DNA from 2 places in the Streptomyces sp. NPDC059832 genome. Region 1 is predicted to be linked to the other one. Evidence: riboswitches for the same ligand, from Rfam matches in the RefSeq annotation. Region 1 holds a riboswitch; the other holds the start of a gene.
What was found. A riboswitch is a leader RNA that binds a small molecule or an ion and turns the genes downstream of it on or off. The one in region 1 is predicted to bind glycine.
Positions count from the first base shown of each region.

Region 2: linked by a shared signal. The riboswitch ahead of gcvT (glycine cleavage system aminomethyltransferase GcvT) and the one ahead of gcvP (aminomethyl-transferring glycine dehydrogenase) in region 1 are both predicted to bind glycine.

Region 1 covers NZ_JBHWIY010000039.1:58,896-66,736, forward strand. The annotation lists gene gcvP (aminomethyl-transferring glycine dehydrogenase) at 1-2,380, opposite strand, end outside; glycine riboswitch at 2,575-2,671, opposite strand; gene ACFV8T_RS39105 (PRC-barrel domain-containing protein) at 2,785-3,153, shown strand; gene ACFV8T_RS39110 (DNA polymerase IV) at 3,078-4,538, opposite strand; gene ACFV8T_RS39115 (MerR family transcriptional regulator) at 4,596-5,213, opposite strand; gene ACFV8T_RS39120 (bifunctional nuclease family protein) at 5,382-5,855, opposite strand; gene ACFV8T_RS39125 (MerR family transcriptional regulator) at 5,909-6,649, opposite strand; gene ACFV8T_RS39130 (FHA domain-containing protein) at 6,667-7,455, opposite strand; gene ACFV8T_RS39135 (DUF881 domain-containing protein) at 7,646-7,841, opposite strand, start outside.
Region 2 covers NZ_JBHWIY010000025.1:12,889-20,729, forward strand. The annotation lists gene ACFV8T_RS32465 (MFS transporter) at 1-1,104, shown strand, start outside; gene ACFV8T_RS32470 (L-serine ammonia-lyase) at 1,344-2,726, opposite strand; gene glyA (serine hydroxymethyltransferase) at 2,879-4,138, opposite strand; gene gcvH (glycine cleavage system protein GcvH) at 4,159-4,536, opposite strand; gene gcvT (glycine cleavage system aminomethyltransferase GcvT) at 4,629-5,756, opposite strand; glycine riboswitch at 5,897-5,994, opposite strand; gene ACFV8T_RS32490 (AAA family ATPase) at 6,154-6,846, shown strand; gene ACFV8T_RS32495 (enhanced serine sensitivity protein SseB) at 6,917-7,687, shown strand.

The DNA.
Region 1 (7,841 bases):
CGATGTAGTTGGCCGCGAGCACGGCGACCTGCGTCGCACGCTTCAGGCCCTCCCCGCCCATCAGGCGAACGTACGCCCAGGAGATGGGGAGAATGCCGGCCGAGCCCCACGGAGCGGCCGAGATCGGCCCGACGCCGGTCTCGGGGCCCGCCGAGGGCTGCAGCGGGTGGTTCGGCAGGTACGGCGCGAGGTGGGCCCGCACCCCGACCGGGCCGACGCCGGGGCCGCCGCCGCCGTGCGGGATGCAGAAGGTCTTGTGCAGGTTCAGGTGCGAGACGTCGCCACCGAACCGGCCCGGCCGGGCGAGGCCCACCAGCGCGTTGAGGTTGGCGCCGTCGACGTACACCTGGCCGCCGGCGTCGTGCACCTCGGCGCAGATGTCGGCGACGTGCTCCTCGAACACGCCGTGCGTCGACGGGTACGTGATCATGAGCACGGCGAGCTCGTCGCGGTGCTTCTCGATCTTGGCGCGGAGGTCCTCCATGTCGACCTCGCCGTCGTCGGCGGTCTTGACCACGACGACCTTCATGCCGGCCATCACGGCGCTGGCCGCGTTGGTGCCGTGCGCGGAGGACGGGATGAGGCAGACGGTGCGCTGCTCGTCACCGTTGGCCCGGTGGTACGCCCGTACGGCCAGCAGGCCCGCGAACTCGCCCTGCGAGCCCGCGTTCGGCTGGATGGAGACCGCGTCGTACCCGGTGACCTCGGCGAGGCGCTCCTCCAGCTCACGGATGAGGGTGAGGAAACCCTGCGCCTGCTCGGCCGGGGCGAAGGGGTGCAGCGCTCCGAACTCGGGCCAGGTGATCGACTCCATCTCGGTGGTCGCGTTCAGCTTCATGGTGCAGGAGCCGAGCGGGATCATGCCGCGGTCCAGCGCGTAGTCGCGGTCGGCGAGCTTGCGCAGGTAGCGCAGCATCGCGGTCTCGGAACGGTACTGGTGGAAGACCGGGTGCGTGAGGATCTCGTCGGTGCGCAGCAGACCCCCGGGCAGCGCGTCGGCGGCGCCGGCGTCCAGCTCCTCGATGTCCCCGTCGGCACCGAAGGCGGCCCAGACGGCGGCGATCTGCGTACGCGTGGTGGTCTCGTCGCAGGCGAGGGAGACCAGGTCGGCGTCGACGAGCCGCAGGTTGACCCCGCGCTCGCGGGCATCCGCGACGATGTCGGCGGCCTTCCCCGGGACGCGCACGGTGAGGGTGTCGAAGTGGGCGCCGGTCACGACATCGATACCGGAGGCGCGCAGGCCCTCGGCCAGGATCGTCGCGTAGCGGTGGGTGCGCAGGGCGATCGTCCGCAGCCCGTCCGGGCCGTGGTAGACGGCGTACATTCCGGCCATGACGGCGAGCAGCACCTGGGCGGTACAGATGTTGCTGGTGGCCTTCTCGCGGCGGATGTGCTGCTCGCGGGTCTGCAGGGCCAGCCGGTAGGCCTTGTTGCCGTCCGCGTCGACGGAGACTCCGACGAGACGGCCGGGAAGGCTGCGGGCGAACTTCTCGCGTACGGCCATGAAGCCGGCGTGCGGTCCGCCGAAGCCCATCGGCACACCGAAGCGCTGCGTGGTACCGACCGCGATGTCCGCGCCCAGGTCACCGGGCGAGGTGAGCAGGGTCAGGGCCAGCAGATCGGCGGCGACCGTGACGATCGCACCCAGCTCGTGGGCCTGCTCGATGACGGGTTCGATGTTCCGCACCGCCCCGGACGCGCCCGGGTACTGCACCAGGACACCGAAGACTCCGCGCTCGGCGATCTCCGCCGGGATGCCGTCGGACAGGTCGGCGACGACGACCTCGACACCGGTCGGCTCGGCGCGGGTCTCGATGACCGCGATCGTCTGCGGCAGGGTGTCGGTGTCGACGAGGAAGACGCCGTCCTTGACCTTGCCGACGCGCCGGGAGAGGGCCATGGCCTCGGCGGCCGCGGTGCCCTCGTCGAGCAAGGAGGCGCCGGAGGTGGGCAGCCCGGTCAGCTCGGCGACCATCGTCTGGAAGTTGAGGAGTGCCTCCAGGCGGCCCTGCGAGATCTCCGGCTGGTACGGCGTGTAGGCCGTGTACCAGGCGGGGTTCTCCATGACGTTGCGCAGGATCACCGGCGGGGTGAAGGTGCCGTAGTAGCCGAGTCCGATCATCGGGGCCAGCACCTGATTGCGGTCCGCGAGGGCGCGCAGCTCGGCGAGGACCTCGGCCTCGGTACGCGCGGTCGGCAGCCCGAGTGCCTCCGTGCTCCTGATGACGTCGGGCACGGCGGCCGCGGTGAGCTCGTCCAGCGAGCCGTAACCGACCTGGGCGAGCATCTTCGACTGCGCCTCGGCATCGGGTCCGATGTGGCGCTGCTCGAACGGAATGCCCTGCTCCAGCTGGGAGAGCGGAGTGCGACGGGGGGTCATGGTGGAGGCCTCCTGGTCTGTCACGACCTGCGAGGGGCACCACGGCGCGGGTGCCCGAACGGCCTCCCCCTCTGTCATCTCAACCTGAGAGCTTCACCGGCACGCCTTGCGGCATACCGGTTTTCACCGTCGGTGAGGAAAGGAATCGCACCGGCATTCGGCCGCACGAATCCCGCCCTGCTTTCCAGAGTGACCTCGTCCGTGCGGTACGGGGGCCTGAGAGATTCCGGGGAGGATTTGCTCCTTCGGCGCCTTCGGATCAGCTCCGGAGGACTCTCCCGCACGGGGTCAGCAGCCATCACCAGCCTACCAGCGGGGTTCATGGCTGATTTCTCGAGTGGCCAACCACCCGGATCTGCCCTTTTGTAGTGCTTGTGGAGTAGCCGCGACCAGTGGGAGGGACCGTGCAGACCGACATCGATCCGCGCAGCCTGATCGGCCGCAAGGCGTTCGACCGCAAGGGCACCAAGATCGGGACCGTGGACGAGGTGTACCTCGACGACGCTACCGGTGTGCCCGAGTGGGCGGCCGTACGTACCGGACTCTTCAGCCGGGACGCGTTCGTCCCGCTGGAACCCAGCGAATTCGTGGAGGATTCGCTCCGCATCCCCTTCGACCGCGCGCTGATCAAGGAAGCGCCCGACTTCGGCGTCGGCCGCCATCTCTCACCGGAACAGGAGCTCCAGCTCTACCGGCACTACGGTCTGGACTCCCCGCCCGAGGGGGCCGGCCCGGACAGGGACTTCGGCAGACTGGCCGGCCAGGACGAGTAGTCCACCGGGTCCCGCACCAACGGCAGCGGATCGGCCGGCCGGAGCTCCGGGTCGTCGATCCGGAACGTACGCACCCGGCCGGGCGCCGACTCGGGCTCCTCGAACCGCACGGTCACCCGGCCGACGCCGCTGCCCTGCACCCAGCCATGGCCGTATGCGTCATGGCGTACGTCGTGTCCGGCGGGCCAGCGCCGCGCGGCGCGCTGCTCGGCGGTCTCCTCGGCCTCCGCCCGGCGATCGTCCGGCGGCCCGGCCCCGTCGCCCCCGGACGGCGTCGTCTCCGCAGCCGGATCCTCGGTCGCGGCCCGCTCACCGGCGGCCTGGGCGAAGAGGTCCTCCTGCGTGTAGTCGGCAAGCCCCGTCACGCCCACTCCGAGGAGCCGGACGCCTCCGGTGGTGTCCACTGCCTCCAGGAGCCGCGCGGCGGCCTCACGGACCACTGTGGGGTCGTCCGTGGGCCCCCGCAGCGTCTCGGACCGCGTGAGCGTCGAGAAGTCGTACCTGCGCACCTTCAGCACCACCGTCCGCCCGGACCGACCCGCGCCCCGCAGCCGCTGGACGCAGCGGCCGGCCAGTCGCTCGACCTCCGTCCTGATCCGCACCCGGTCGTGCAGGTCGGCGTCGAAGGTGTCCTCGACCGACACCGATTTCGCGTCCCGCTCCGCGACCACCGGCCGGTCGTCGTACCCGAACGCCATCCGGTGGAGCGAGCCGCCGTGCGCCTTCCCCAGCAGACGTACGAGCTCGTCCTCGCCCGCCTCGACCAGGTCGTCGACCGTGGTCATCCCGGCACGGCGCAGATGGTCCGCCGTCGCCGGCCCGACACCGGGGAGAATCCGCACCGACATGGGTGCGAGCAGCGCCCGCTCCGTGCCCGGTTCTATGAGCAGCAGGCCGTTCGGCTTCGCCTCCTCCGAAGCGATCTTGGCCAGCATCTTGGAACCGGCGAGCCCCACCGAGCCGGTGAGCCCGGTCACCGCCTTGATGGCCGTACGCAGCTGCTCGCCGATCTCCAGCGCGGAATCCGTGTCGTCGGCCGTCCCGCCGGCCTCCAGGTCGACGAAGGCCTCGTCCAGGCTGAGGGGCTCCACCAACGGGGAGAGCCGCGCGAGCAGCTCCATCACCTGGTCGCTCACCGTCCGGTACAACTGGAAGCGGGGCACCAGATAGGCCGCGTTGGGCGCCAGCCGCCGCGCCTGCGCCATGGGCATGGCCGAGTGCACCCCGAAGCGTCGCGCCTCGTACGAGGCGGTGGCGACGACTCCGCGTGGTCCCAGTCCGCCGACCACGACCGGCTTGCCGCGCAGGCTCGGCTTCGCCGCCTGCTCGGCAGAGGCGTAGAAGGCATCCATGTCCAGATGCAGGATGGTGGGCGCGGCTCTCACATCAATCGATGCTGCCCTACGGCACTGACAATCGCCGCGCCCGAACCGTCGGCCGCGTCAGCCGGCGCGATTGCGACGCCGCGCGAGCTCATCGGTGGGGTTGTTCCCGATGAGGGTCTCGCCGGTGTCCACCCGCTCGCCGTGCAGTTGCGAGAGGGCGGCGTCCACGTCCTGCCACACCACACCCACCGCGATGCCGAAGACCCCCTGGCCGCCCTGGAGCAGGCTGACGACCTCGTCGGGCGAGGAACACTCGTAGACCGTCGCCCCGTCGCTCATCAGCGTCATCCGCTCAAGGTCCTGGAATCCCCGGGCCCGCAGATGCTGAACCGTGGTGCGGATGTTCTGGAGTGCCACACCCGTGTCCAGGAAGCGCTTCACGATCTTCAGCAGGACGACGTCCCGAAAGCTGTAGAGCCGCTGTGTGCCGGAGCCGTACGCCGGACGCACGCTCGGCTCCACCAGCCCCGTACGCGCCCAGTAATCAAGCTGCCGGTAGGTGATCCCGGCAGCCGCGCAGGCGGTCGGCCCGCGGTAGCCGATGTCGTTGGCCGATGCCATTCCGTCCCCCGCCACCGCCGCCGGTTGAACCGGTTGCACGATGGTGTGGTCGGCTGTACTCCCCTGCTGCGGATACGGCCCACCCGCTGCCGTACCGTCGCCGCTGCTTCTCACGCCGACCTCCGTCCTTGACCTGCCATCTCGAAGGTAGGCAGTCACTCGGGGTGCGTCAACGATCGCCACACTCGGCACGCCGAGTGATAATCACCCTGAGGGTGGTTTCCCGTGACTCACGAGCGGGAAAGGCTTGCCGGATGCGCTGACGGCGGCCCCGAAGAACGGTCACTGACTGTTGGTACCGAAATCCTCCGGAGAGATCTGATCGAGGAACTCGCGGAATTTCTCCACCTCATCCTCCTGCTCGTCCGGGATGGCGATGCCGGCGTCGTCGAGCACCCCGTCACTGCCGTAGATCGGCGTTCCGGTGCGCAACGCGAGCGCTATGGCGTCGGACGGCCGCGCGCTCACCTCGACCCCGCTGGCGAAGACCAGCTCCGCGTAGAAGACCCCTTCCCGGAGGTCCGTGATGCGGACCTCGGTGAGCTCCTGGCCGACGGCCTCGAGCACGTCCTTGAAGAGATCATGGGTCAGCGGCCTGGCCGGAGCCATGCCCTGCTGGGCGAAGGCGATCGCGGTCGCCTCACCAGGACCGATCCAAATGGGGAGGTACCGGTCGCCTCCCACTTCACGCAGGAGCACGATCGGTTGGTTGGAGGGCATTTCCACCCGGACACCCACAACGTCGAGCTCGTTCACACAGCAACCCTAGGACGTGCCCGGCAGGTTTGGGTAGTCGGGCACCGGCGTGATCAGTGGAGCCGGATGTGCAGAGCGCTCTGCACAAGGGCCGAATGAAGCCTCACGGACAGCTCCGCAAGCTCTTTCGCAGTGGCCTCCGCATAGGCTCTGGTCTGCGGATTCCGGTGCCGGCGCAAGGGTGCGACCACCTGCTCGATGAGCCCGACCTCGCGATCCGCAGCCGCTCGCATGGCACGCAGGTGACGCGGTTCCAGACCGAACCTGCCCAGATCCGCCACAAGCTTGGCGACTGTGACCATCTCGGCGTCGTAACCGCCCTCGGCGGTCGGAACGACCAGGCCGTACGACTCCCACTCGTCCAGGTCGCTCTCGGTGACCTCGGCGGCCGCCAGCAGCTCGGCACGGCCGATCCGGGCCGCGGTGGCCCGTCCGGGCTCCGCCTCCCAGCCGCCGGTCAGGTCCCGCGGGCCGCCCCCGGACGGGAGGGCGGCCTGTTCACCACGGGCGAGGGCATCCAGATGCTCACGGATGACCTTCAGCGGGAGGTAGTGGTCCCGCTGCATGCGCAGCACCTGAGCCAGCCGCTCCACATCGGCACTACGGAACTTGCGATAGCCGGACGGGGTCCGCTGCGGCTCGACGAGCCCTTCGGCCTCCAGGAACCGAATCTTGGAGATCGTGACCTCGGGGAACTCGTCCCGCAGCCGCAGGAGCACCGTGCCGATGCTCATCGGGCGGTCGTCGGCGGTGGCGGTGCCGGCCACGGCACCGCCCGTCGGTGTTCTCAGCATGGACCTTCCCTGACGGGTCAGATACCGCGCTGGCTCGCGTAGAAGACCAGCCGGTACTTGCCGATCTGCACTTCGTCGCCGTTGGACAGGGCGACGGAGTCGATGCGCTCACGGTTGACGTAGGTGCCGTTCAGGCTGCCCACGTCCCCGACCGTGAAGCTGCCGTCGGGGCTCCTGCGGAACTCCACATGCCGCCGCGACACCGTCACGTCGTCGAGGAAGATGTCGCTCTGCGGGTGGCGGCCGGCCGTGGTCAGCTCGCTGTCCAGCAGGAAGCGGCTGCCGGAGTTCGGACCACGACGCACCACCAGGAGCGCCGAGCCGAGCGGAAGGGCATCGACGGCGGCCTGTGCCTCGGGCGAGAGGGACGGAACGGCCGTCTGCCCGGTGACCTCCGCCTCGTACGCCTCAAGACCGGAGATGGAGATCGTCGAGGTCGTCTCCGAGGCACGCTCGGGAACTCCACCCCTCAGCGGCGCACCGCAGTTGGAGCAGAAACGACTGGCCTCGGCGTTGCGATGTCCGCACCTCGTACAGACCGGCATGGACGAACCCTCCTGCCTGGGGGCGAACTCTCCACCCGTACGTGAGGTCGACGATTCTCCGAAACCTATGCGGCCGGGACCGGCAGGGTCAACAGACGACGCGCCGGAAGCTCCCGAATTGTCACTGTCCGTACCCGACACCTGATCACGGAAGAGCGGGCGTTCCGTGCCCTGCTCGTCCGCCTGGCCATGGCGCGGTGCGCGATGGCGGGCAGCCTCGTCTCGAGCGCTCTTGCCGAACAACTTCCCAAACAACTTCACGGGCGCTTCCCCTTGACCGAAATAGACCCGCCCGTGGGGCAGGACGAACCCTGAATGAACACACCTGCCGACCCGGACATCCTCACAACGTCCGTATCCACTCGACAGTTTCCACCACGCACCACCAATACGATGCGGCGACCCCCCGCAACCTCGTGCCCGTATCCTTCGTCCCCTCCGCGTCGCGGCCTCACGGGGACGACGACCGAGCGTAGTCAGGCTGCTTCGCCGGTCGCAAGGCGTCCACGACGATGTCGTCGGCCTGCGCGACCTGCACGGTGGCCTGCTCCTTCTCCAGCGTCTGCACCACACCGCCCGGGATGTTCAGCGCCGGCTCCAGATCCTGGGGCTTGCCGATCACCTCGAAGACGTATGGCGCGCTGATC
Region 2 (7,841 bases), on a different contig from region 1:
CTGACGCTCTCCATCGGCACCATGGGTGCCGGAACGCTGGTGCTCGCGCTCACCCCGTCCGCCGTGCACATCGGGATCGCGGCACCGATCCTGCTCCTCGTCGCCCGTCTCCTGCAGGGTTTCTCCGCGGGCGGGGAGATCGGGGGCGCCGCGGCCTTCCTCGTCGAGCACGCCCCGCCGGACCGGCGGGGCCGGTACGCGGCGTGGCTGCAGGGGTCCATGGGGGTGTGCAACCTCGTCGCCGCAGTCGCGGGGGTCACCATCACCACCGTGCTCCCCGAGTCGGCGGTGAACGACTGGGCGTGGCGGCTCCCGTTCGTGCTCGGCCTGCTGATCATCCCGGTCGGCGTCTACATCCGCCGACGACTTCCCGAGACGGAGGCATTCGAGCAGAACAACGCCGATGCGAAGGAGCAGCGAAGTCCCGTCCTGCGGTTGGTCCGTGAGTACCGGGGACAGATCCTGACCGGCTTCTTGTTCTCCGTGCTGTGGACGATCTGTGTGTACGCATTCGTCATCTACGGGCCGACCTATTACGCGAGCACCCAGACCGGACTGGGATTCACCGCTCGACAGACGTTCCTGGCATCGCTGGTGGGCAATGTCGTCCTGATCGCGGGCTGCGTGGCCGCCGGCCGGGCAGCCGACCGGCTCGGCGCGAAGCGGGTGGTGGTGGCCGGTGCGCTCACCTTGCTCGTGCTACCGCTGCCCTGCCTCCTCTGGTTGCACGACCAGCCGACCGTCCCGGTGCTGCTGGTCGTGCACGGCCTGCTGTGCGCGGGCGTCTCCGCGTTCGCCGGGGTCGCGCCGTCCGTACTGCCCCGGGCCTTCCCGGTTGCCGTGCGTGCGACGGGGGTGGCGCTGAGCTACAACATCGCCGCAACTCTCTTCGCGGGATTCACGCCGGCGCTCATGGCTTGGGCCACCGCTTCCGTGACCCCCTATGCACCGGCGCTGTGGGTGGCGATTGCATCCGTGGCCTGTCTGATCGCGGTACCGGCACTGTTCCGTCAGATCGCGGGTGCGGAGGAACGGGAGCCGCACCCTCCCAGGATGCAGGGACCTGTGGTTGCGGCGACGGACCGGCTCGACGTCGGACGCTGACGGCCGGGTGAACCGTGGAGCTGGAGCTGGAGCCGGAGCCGGAGCCGGAGCTGAAGCCGGGCCGACCGGGGGAGCCTGACCGGCGGGCACTGTGCGGGATCCTGTTCGTGCTGCATACCGGGATCCAGCAGGTGTACCTCCCGTCTGCCGGAGGGACCTTTCGGCGACGATCCGCCGTACAGGGGGAAAGGCCGCGACAGAGCCGAAAGACGAGAAACACCTGATCAGGGGCGCTTTTCTCAGCACTCGATGATGTTCACCGCGAGCCCGCCGCGCGCGGTCTCCTTGTACTTCACGCTCATGTCCGCACCGGTCTCCTTCATGGTCTTGATGACCTTGTCGAGGGAGACCTTGTGGCTGCCGTCGCCGCGCAGCGCCATCTTCGCCGCCGTGACCGCCTTCACCGCGGCCATGCCGTTGCGCTCGATGCACGGGATCTGGACGAGACCGCCGACCGGGTCGCAGGTCAGGCCAAGGTTGTGCTCCATGCCGATCTCGGCGGCGTTCTCGACCTGTTCGGGAGTGCCGCCGAGGACCTCGGCAAGGGCGCCCGCGGCCATGGAGCAGGCGGAGCCGACCTCGCCCTGGCAGCCGACCTCGGCGCCGGAGATGGAGGCGTTCTCCTTGAAGAGCATGCCGATGGCCCCGGCGGCGAGGAGGAAGCGGACGACGCCGTCCTCCTTCTCCGCCTCGGTGGCGCCGCCGGCCGCGAAGTTCATGTAGTAGTGCAGCACCGCCGGGATGATGCCCGCGGCGCCGTTGGTGGGCGCGGTGACGACCCGGCCGCCCGCCGCGTTCTCCTCGTTGACCGCCATCGCGTAGAGGGTGATCCACTCCATCGCGTGGGCCTGCGGGTCGCCCTCGGCACGCAGCTGGCGGGCGGTGTTCGCGGCGCGGCGGCGGACCTTGAGACCACCGGGCAGGATGCCCTCGCGGGACATGCCGCGCGAGACACAGGCCTGCATGACCCGCCAGATGTCCAGCAGACCCGAGCGGATCTCGTCCTCGGTGCGCCAGGCCCGCTCGTTCTCCAGCATCAGCGAGGAGATCGACAGGCCGGTGTCCTTCGAGAGCCGCAGCAGTTCGTCGCCGGTACGGAAGGGGTGCTTCAGCACGGTGTCGTCGAGCACGATCCGGTCCTCGCCCACCGCGTCCTCGTCCACGACGAAGCCGCCGCCGACCGAGTAGTACGTCTTCTCCAGGAGAAGGGCGCCCTCGCGGTCGAAGGCGAAGATCGTCATGCCGTTGGCGTGGTACGGGAGGGCCTTGCGGCGGTGCAGGACCAGCTGCTCGTCGGCGTCGAAGTCGATCTCGTGCATGCCGAGGAGGTTGATCCGGCCCGTGGTACGGATCTGCTCCACCCGCTCGTCGGCGGACTCCACGTCGACGGTGCGGGGCGATTCGCCCTCCAGGCCGAGCAGGACGGCCTTGGGGGTGCCGTGGCCGTGACCGGTCGCACCGAGCGAGCCGTACAGCTCGGCGCGTATCGAGACGGTGTGGGCGATCAGGCCCTCGTTCTTCAGCCGGCGCGCGAACATGCGGGCGGCGCGCATCGGGCCGACCGTATGGGAGCTGGACGGGCCGATGCCGATCGAGAACAGGTCGAAGACCGAGATGGCCACGGGGGACTCCTCAAGGGTTGGTAGACGTCGTCGTCTGCCGGGTGGTGCGGGACGGACCGATGGGTACGAAGAGCGCGGGACAAGGGCGGGGGCACCGTGCTCACTCTTCAGTGTGCGCGGTGCCCCCACCCGGCATGCAAACTGCGGGTGACCTACTTGAGGCCGGGGTACAGCGGGAACTTGTCGGCCAGCGCGACGACGCGGGCCTTCAGCGCGTCCGCGTCGTAGGACGGCTTGAGCGCGGCGGCGATGATCTCCGCGACCTCGGTGAAGTCCTCGGTCTGGAAACCGCGGGTCGCCAGGGCCGGCGTACCGATCCGCAGACCCGAGGTGACCATCGGCGGCCGCGGGTCGTTCGGGATGGCGTTCCGGTTGACCGTGATGCCCAGCTCGTGCAGCCGGTCCTCGGCCTGCTGGCCGTCCAGCTCGGAGTTGCGCAGGTCGACGAGGACCAGGTGGACGTCCGTACCGCCGGACAGCACGGAGACACCGACCTCGGTGACGTCCGGCTGGACCAGGCGCTCGGCGAGGATGCGGGCGCCGTCCAGGGTGCGCTGCTGGCGCTCCTTGAACTCCTCGGTCGCCGCGACCTTGAACGAGACCGCCTTGGCCGCGATCACGTGCTCCAGCGGACCGCCCTGCTGGCCCGGGAAGACCGCCGAGTTGATCTTCTTGGCGAGCTCCTGCGTCGACAGGATGACGCCACCGCGCGGACCGCCGAGGGTCTTGTGCGTGGTGGTCGTGACGACGTGGGCGTGCGGCACCGGGTTGGGGTGCAGACCCGCGGCCACCAGACCGGCGAAGTGCGCCATGTCGACCATCAGGTACGCGCCGACCTCGTCCGCGATGCGGCGGAAGGCGGCGAAGTCCAGCTGACGCGGGTACGCGGACCAGCCGGCGACGATCAGCTTCGGCTTGGACTCCTTGGCCAGACGCTCGACCTCGGCCATGTCCACGACGCCGGTCTCGTCGACGTGGTACGGGATCACGTTGTAGAGCTTGCCGGAGAAGTTGATCTTCATGCCGTGGGTCAGGTGACCGCCGTGGGCGAGGCTCAGGCCCATGATCGTGTCGCCCGGCTTGAGCAGCGCGAACATCGCGGCGGCGTTGGCCTGCGCACCGGAGTGCGGCTGGACGTTCGCGGCCTCGGCGCCGAACAGCGCCTTGATGCGGTCGATGGCGATCTGCTCGACGACGTCGACGTGCTCGCAGCCGCCGTAGTAGCGGCGGCCGGGGTAGCCCTCGGCGTACTTGTTGGTGAGGACGGAGCCCTGGGCCTCCATGACCGCGACCGGAGCGAAGTTCTCCGAGGCGATCATTTCGAGGGTGGACTGCTGGCGGTGGAGCTCGGCGTCGACAGCGGCGGCGACGTCCGGGTCCAGCTCGTGGAGGGAGGAGTTGAGAAGCGACATCAGGTGGTCCCTTTGGGTCTTCAGTTGCCGGAGAACTCGGTGTACTCGTCGGCGGAGAGCAGGTCCTTCGGCTCCTCCGCCATACGTACCTTGAACAGCCAGCCGCCCTCGAAGGGAGCGGAGTTCACCAGCGACGGGTCGTCCACGACGTCCTGGTTCGCCGCGGTGACCTCGCCGGTCACCGGCGAGTACAGGTCGCTCACCGACTTGGTCGACTCCAGCTCGCCACAGGTCTCGCCCGCGGTCACCGTGTCACCGACCTCGGGGAGCTGGGCGTAGACGACGTCGCCGAGCGCGTTGGCCGCGTACTCGGTGATACCGATCGTGGCCACACCGTCCTCGACGGCCGACAGCCACTCGTGCTCCTTGCTGTAACGCAGCTGCTGGGGGTTGCTCATGACCTGAATTCTCCTGTACGCGGGGGAGTGCTGATGAACGGTGGTCTTACGGTGTGAGACGCGACTGCGTCACTTCTTCGGGAGCGCCGACGTCACTTCTGGCGCTTGTAGAACGGCAGCGCCACGACTTCGTACGGCTCGTGGGTGCCCCGGATGTCCACTCCGACGCCTGCCGTGCCGGGCGTGGCGTGCGCGGCGTCCACGTACGCCATGGCGATCGGCTTGCCCAGGGTGGGCGACGGGGCGCCCGAGGTGACCTCGCCGATGACCTCGGCGCCGGTCCCGCCCACGGCGACGACGGAGAAGCCGGCGCGCGGCACCCGGCGGCCCTCGGCGACCAGCCCGACCAGCTTGCGCGGCGGAGCGGTCTCGGCACGCTCGGCGGCGGCCTCAAGGGCCTTGCGGCCGACGAAGTCGCCCTCCTTCTCGAACTTCACGACCCGGCCGAGACCGGCGTCGAACGGGGTCAGTGCCGTGGTCAGCTCGTGTCCGTACAGCGGCATGCCCGCCTCCAGGCGCAGCGTGTCGCGGCAGGAGAGCCCGCACGGGATCAGGCCGCGGGAGGCGCCCGCCTCGGTCAGCGCCTTCCACAGCTGCTCGGCGTGGACGGGGGCGACGAACAGCTCGAAGCCGTCCTCGCCGGTGTAGCCGGTACGGGCGATCAGCGCGGGGACCCCGGCGACCGTGCCGGGCAGCCCGGCGTAGTACTTGAGGCCGTCCAGGTCGGCATCGGTGACGGCGGCGAGGATCGCGGGGGACTCGGGACCCTGGACGGCGAGCAGCGCGTACGCGTCGCGGTCGTCGCGGACCTCGGCGTCGAAGCCCTCGGCCCGCGCGGTCAGCGCGTCCAGCACGATCTGGGCGTTGCCCGCGTTGGCGACGACCATGTACTCCGTCTCGCCGAGCCGGTAGACGATCAGGTCGTCCAGGATGCCGCCGTCCTCGGCGCAGATCATCGTGTAGCGCGCGCGGCCCACGGAGACGGTGCCGATGTTGCCGACCAGCGCGAAGTTCAGAAGCGCCACGGCCCCGGGGCCGGTGACGGTGATCTCGCCCATGTGCGAGAGGTCGAAGAGGCCGGCCTTCGTGCGCACGGCGTTGTGCTCGTCGCGCTCACTGGCGTAGCGCAGCGGCATGTCCCAGCCCGCGAAGTCGGTCATCGTGGCGCCCAGCGAGCGATGCAGGGCATCGAGGGCGGTGAGACGGGGGGCGGTGCTCATGGATATGGCTCCCAGGGCATGACGACGAGGACGATCCCTCCCCATCTGTCATCGGAACCTGAGAGGTTCGCCGAGAGCCCCGGAAGGGTTCGGCTTGCACCTTGGGTGGAGCCGCGCAGCGGCCCGCTTTTCAGATCTGCCTCATCCGCGCGGTACGGGGCCTGAGAGATTCAAGGGAGGAACTTGCTCCTTCGGCGCCCGGCACATGCAGTGACCGGAACTCTCCCGCGCGGATTCGAACGGCCTTTATGCAGTTGGCCGGGTCATCATCGCACGCATCGCGCCGGAGTGGGGCCTCGGTCCCCCACCGGAAATCAGCGGCGTGGACGGTTGTGCCGCATTACCTTTTCTTTACACTTCAGGGGCATACGTGGGGTGAGCCGACAGGGGGAGGGCGATGACGTTGCAGCGGTACGCGACGACCGCGGGGGTCGCGCACGGCGCGATGCCCGCACAGCCGGGGGCCCCGGAGAGTGAGGCGTCGGGCGCGCACGCGCCCGTCGTACGGGATCTCCGGGAGCGGTCCGGGCACAGCCCGCGCGGCCTGCGCTTCGCGGCCGGTGACGTGGTGGTGGTCTCCGGGCTGCCCGGCAGCGGCAAGTCGACGCTCATCCGGCGGGCGGTGACGACGGCGCACGCCATCGACTCCCAGGACACCCGTGACCGCTGGGCGCGGGCCGTGCCCCGCTTAGTTCCCTACGCCCTCTACCGCCCGCTCGTCCGCGCCGCCCACTACTGGGGGCTGTGGCGGGTGCTGCGTTCCGGGGAGTCCGTCGTCGTCCACGACTGCGGAACACAGGCCTGGGTGCGCGGCTGGCTGGCCCGTGGCGCGCGGCGCCGGGGCCGGGTCCTGCACCTCGTCCTGCTCGACGTCACGCCGCAGACGGCCAGGGAGGGCCAGCGCGAGCGCGGACGCGGCGTATCGGGATACGCCTTCGCCCGGCACCGCAGGGCGGTGGGCAGGCTGCTGAGGGCGATTGAGACGGGCCTGCTGCCGCCCGGCTGCGCCTCGGCGGTGCTGCTGGACCGGGAGGCGGCGGGGAGGCTCGGCCGGATCACCTTCGCGGACGGGCGGCCCGGGGCCGGGTAGCCGGGGCCGGGGCAGCTGTCGGGGCGGGCGTTAATCTTCTGCCGGAAAGCTTGGGCGAGAAGGGGAAGCAGTGGACGTTCCGGCACAGGTCCAGTCCCATCCGCAGGGCGGATGGCCGGCCAATGAGCTCGAAGAAGTGCTGATGGCCTCGGTGGGCATCCCGGAGGCGGGCGGACGGCTCGTCGAGGTGCTCGGACGCAGCCATGTCTGGGTGCCCCTGCCCAATGGCGGCGGACCCGACTCGGCGGACCTGGACCTGCCGACGTTGGAGATCGAGGGCGCTCCGTACGTCCCCGTGTTCAGCTCCGAACAGCAGTTCCTCACCTGCGTCGGTACCCATATGTCCTTCACCGTCGCGCCCGCCCGCGACTTCGCCCGCGGGCTGCCGCCGCAGCTCGGCATGGCCGTGAACCCGGGCGGCGCGGTCGGGATGCCGCTGCCGCCCCCCGCCGTGGCCGAGCTCTGCCGGGCCGGACGCACCCCGCTGGACGGGCCGGCCAGCGGCGGCAGGGTCCGGCTGTACGAACCGGACTGGAGGGAGGAGCCCGTCGACTTCCTCGCCGCGGCGGCCGGTGAGTTCGAGGAGAGCGGTGTCGTGCTCTCCGCCCGCCGGGCGCTGGCCAGCATCGAGGGCGGCGACCCCGTCCTCTTCATCGGCGTCGAGTTCTCCACCTGGGAAGGCGCGGGGCGCAATGCCCCGATGGACGCCCTCGGCCGCGCTCTGGGCCGGGTCGAGGTGCCCTGGGTGGTCAATCTCGTCCTGCTCGATGTGGCACAGGACCCGGTCGGCGACTGGATACGGGAGAAGATCCAGCCGTTCTACCAGCGGGCGGGCCAGTAGCCCCCGGCGCGGCGCCCGCGGCGGGCACCGGCGTGGAGCACCGCTTCGACCCATGGCGTCAAGTCGGTGTCAGGACCGGCGCATAAGCTGGTTTCATGGCTGGTGCCTCGGCATCATGCCGCACCCGTGTGCCCGGGAGCGGCCGGCCGACACA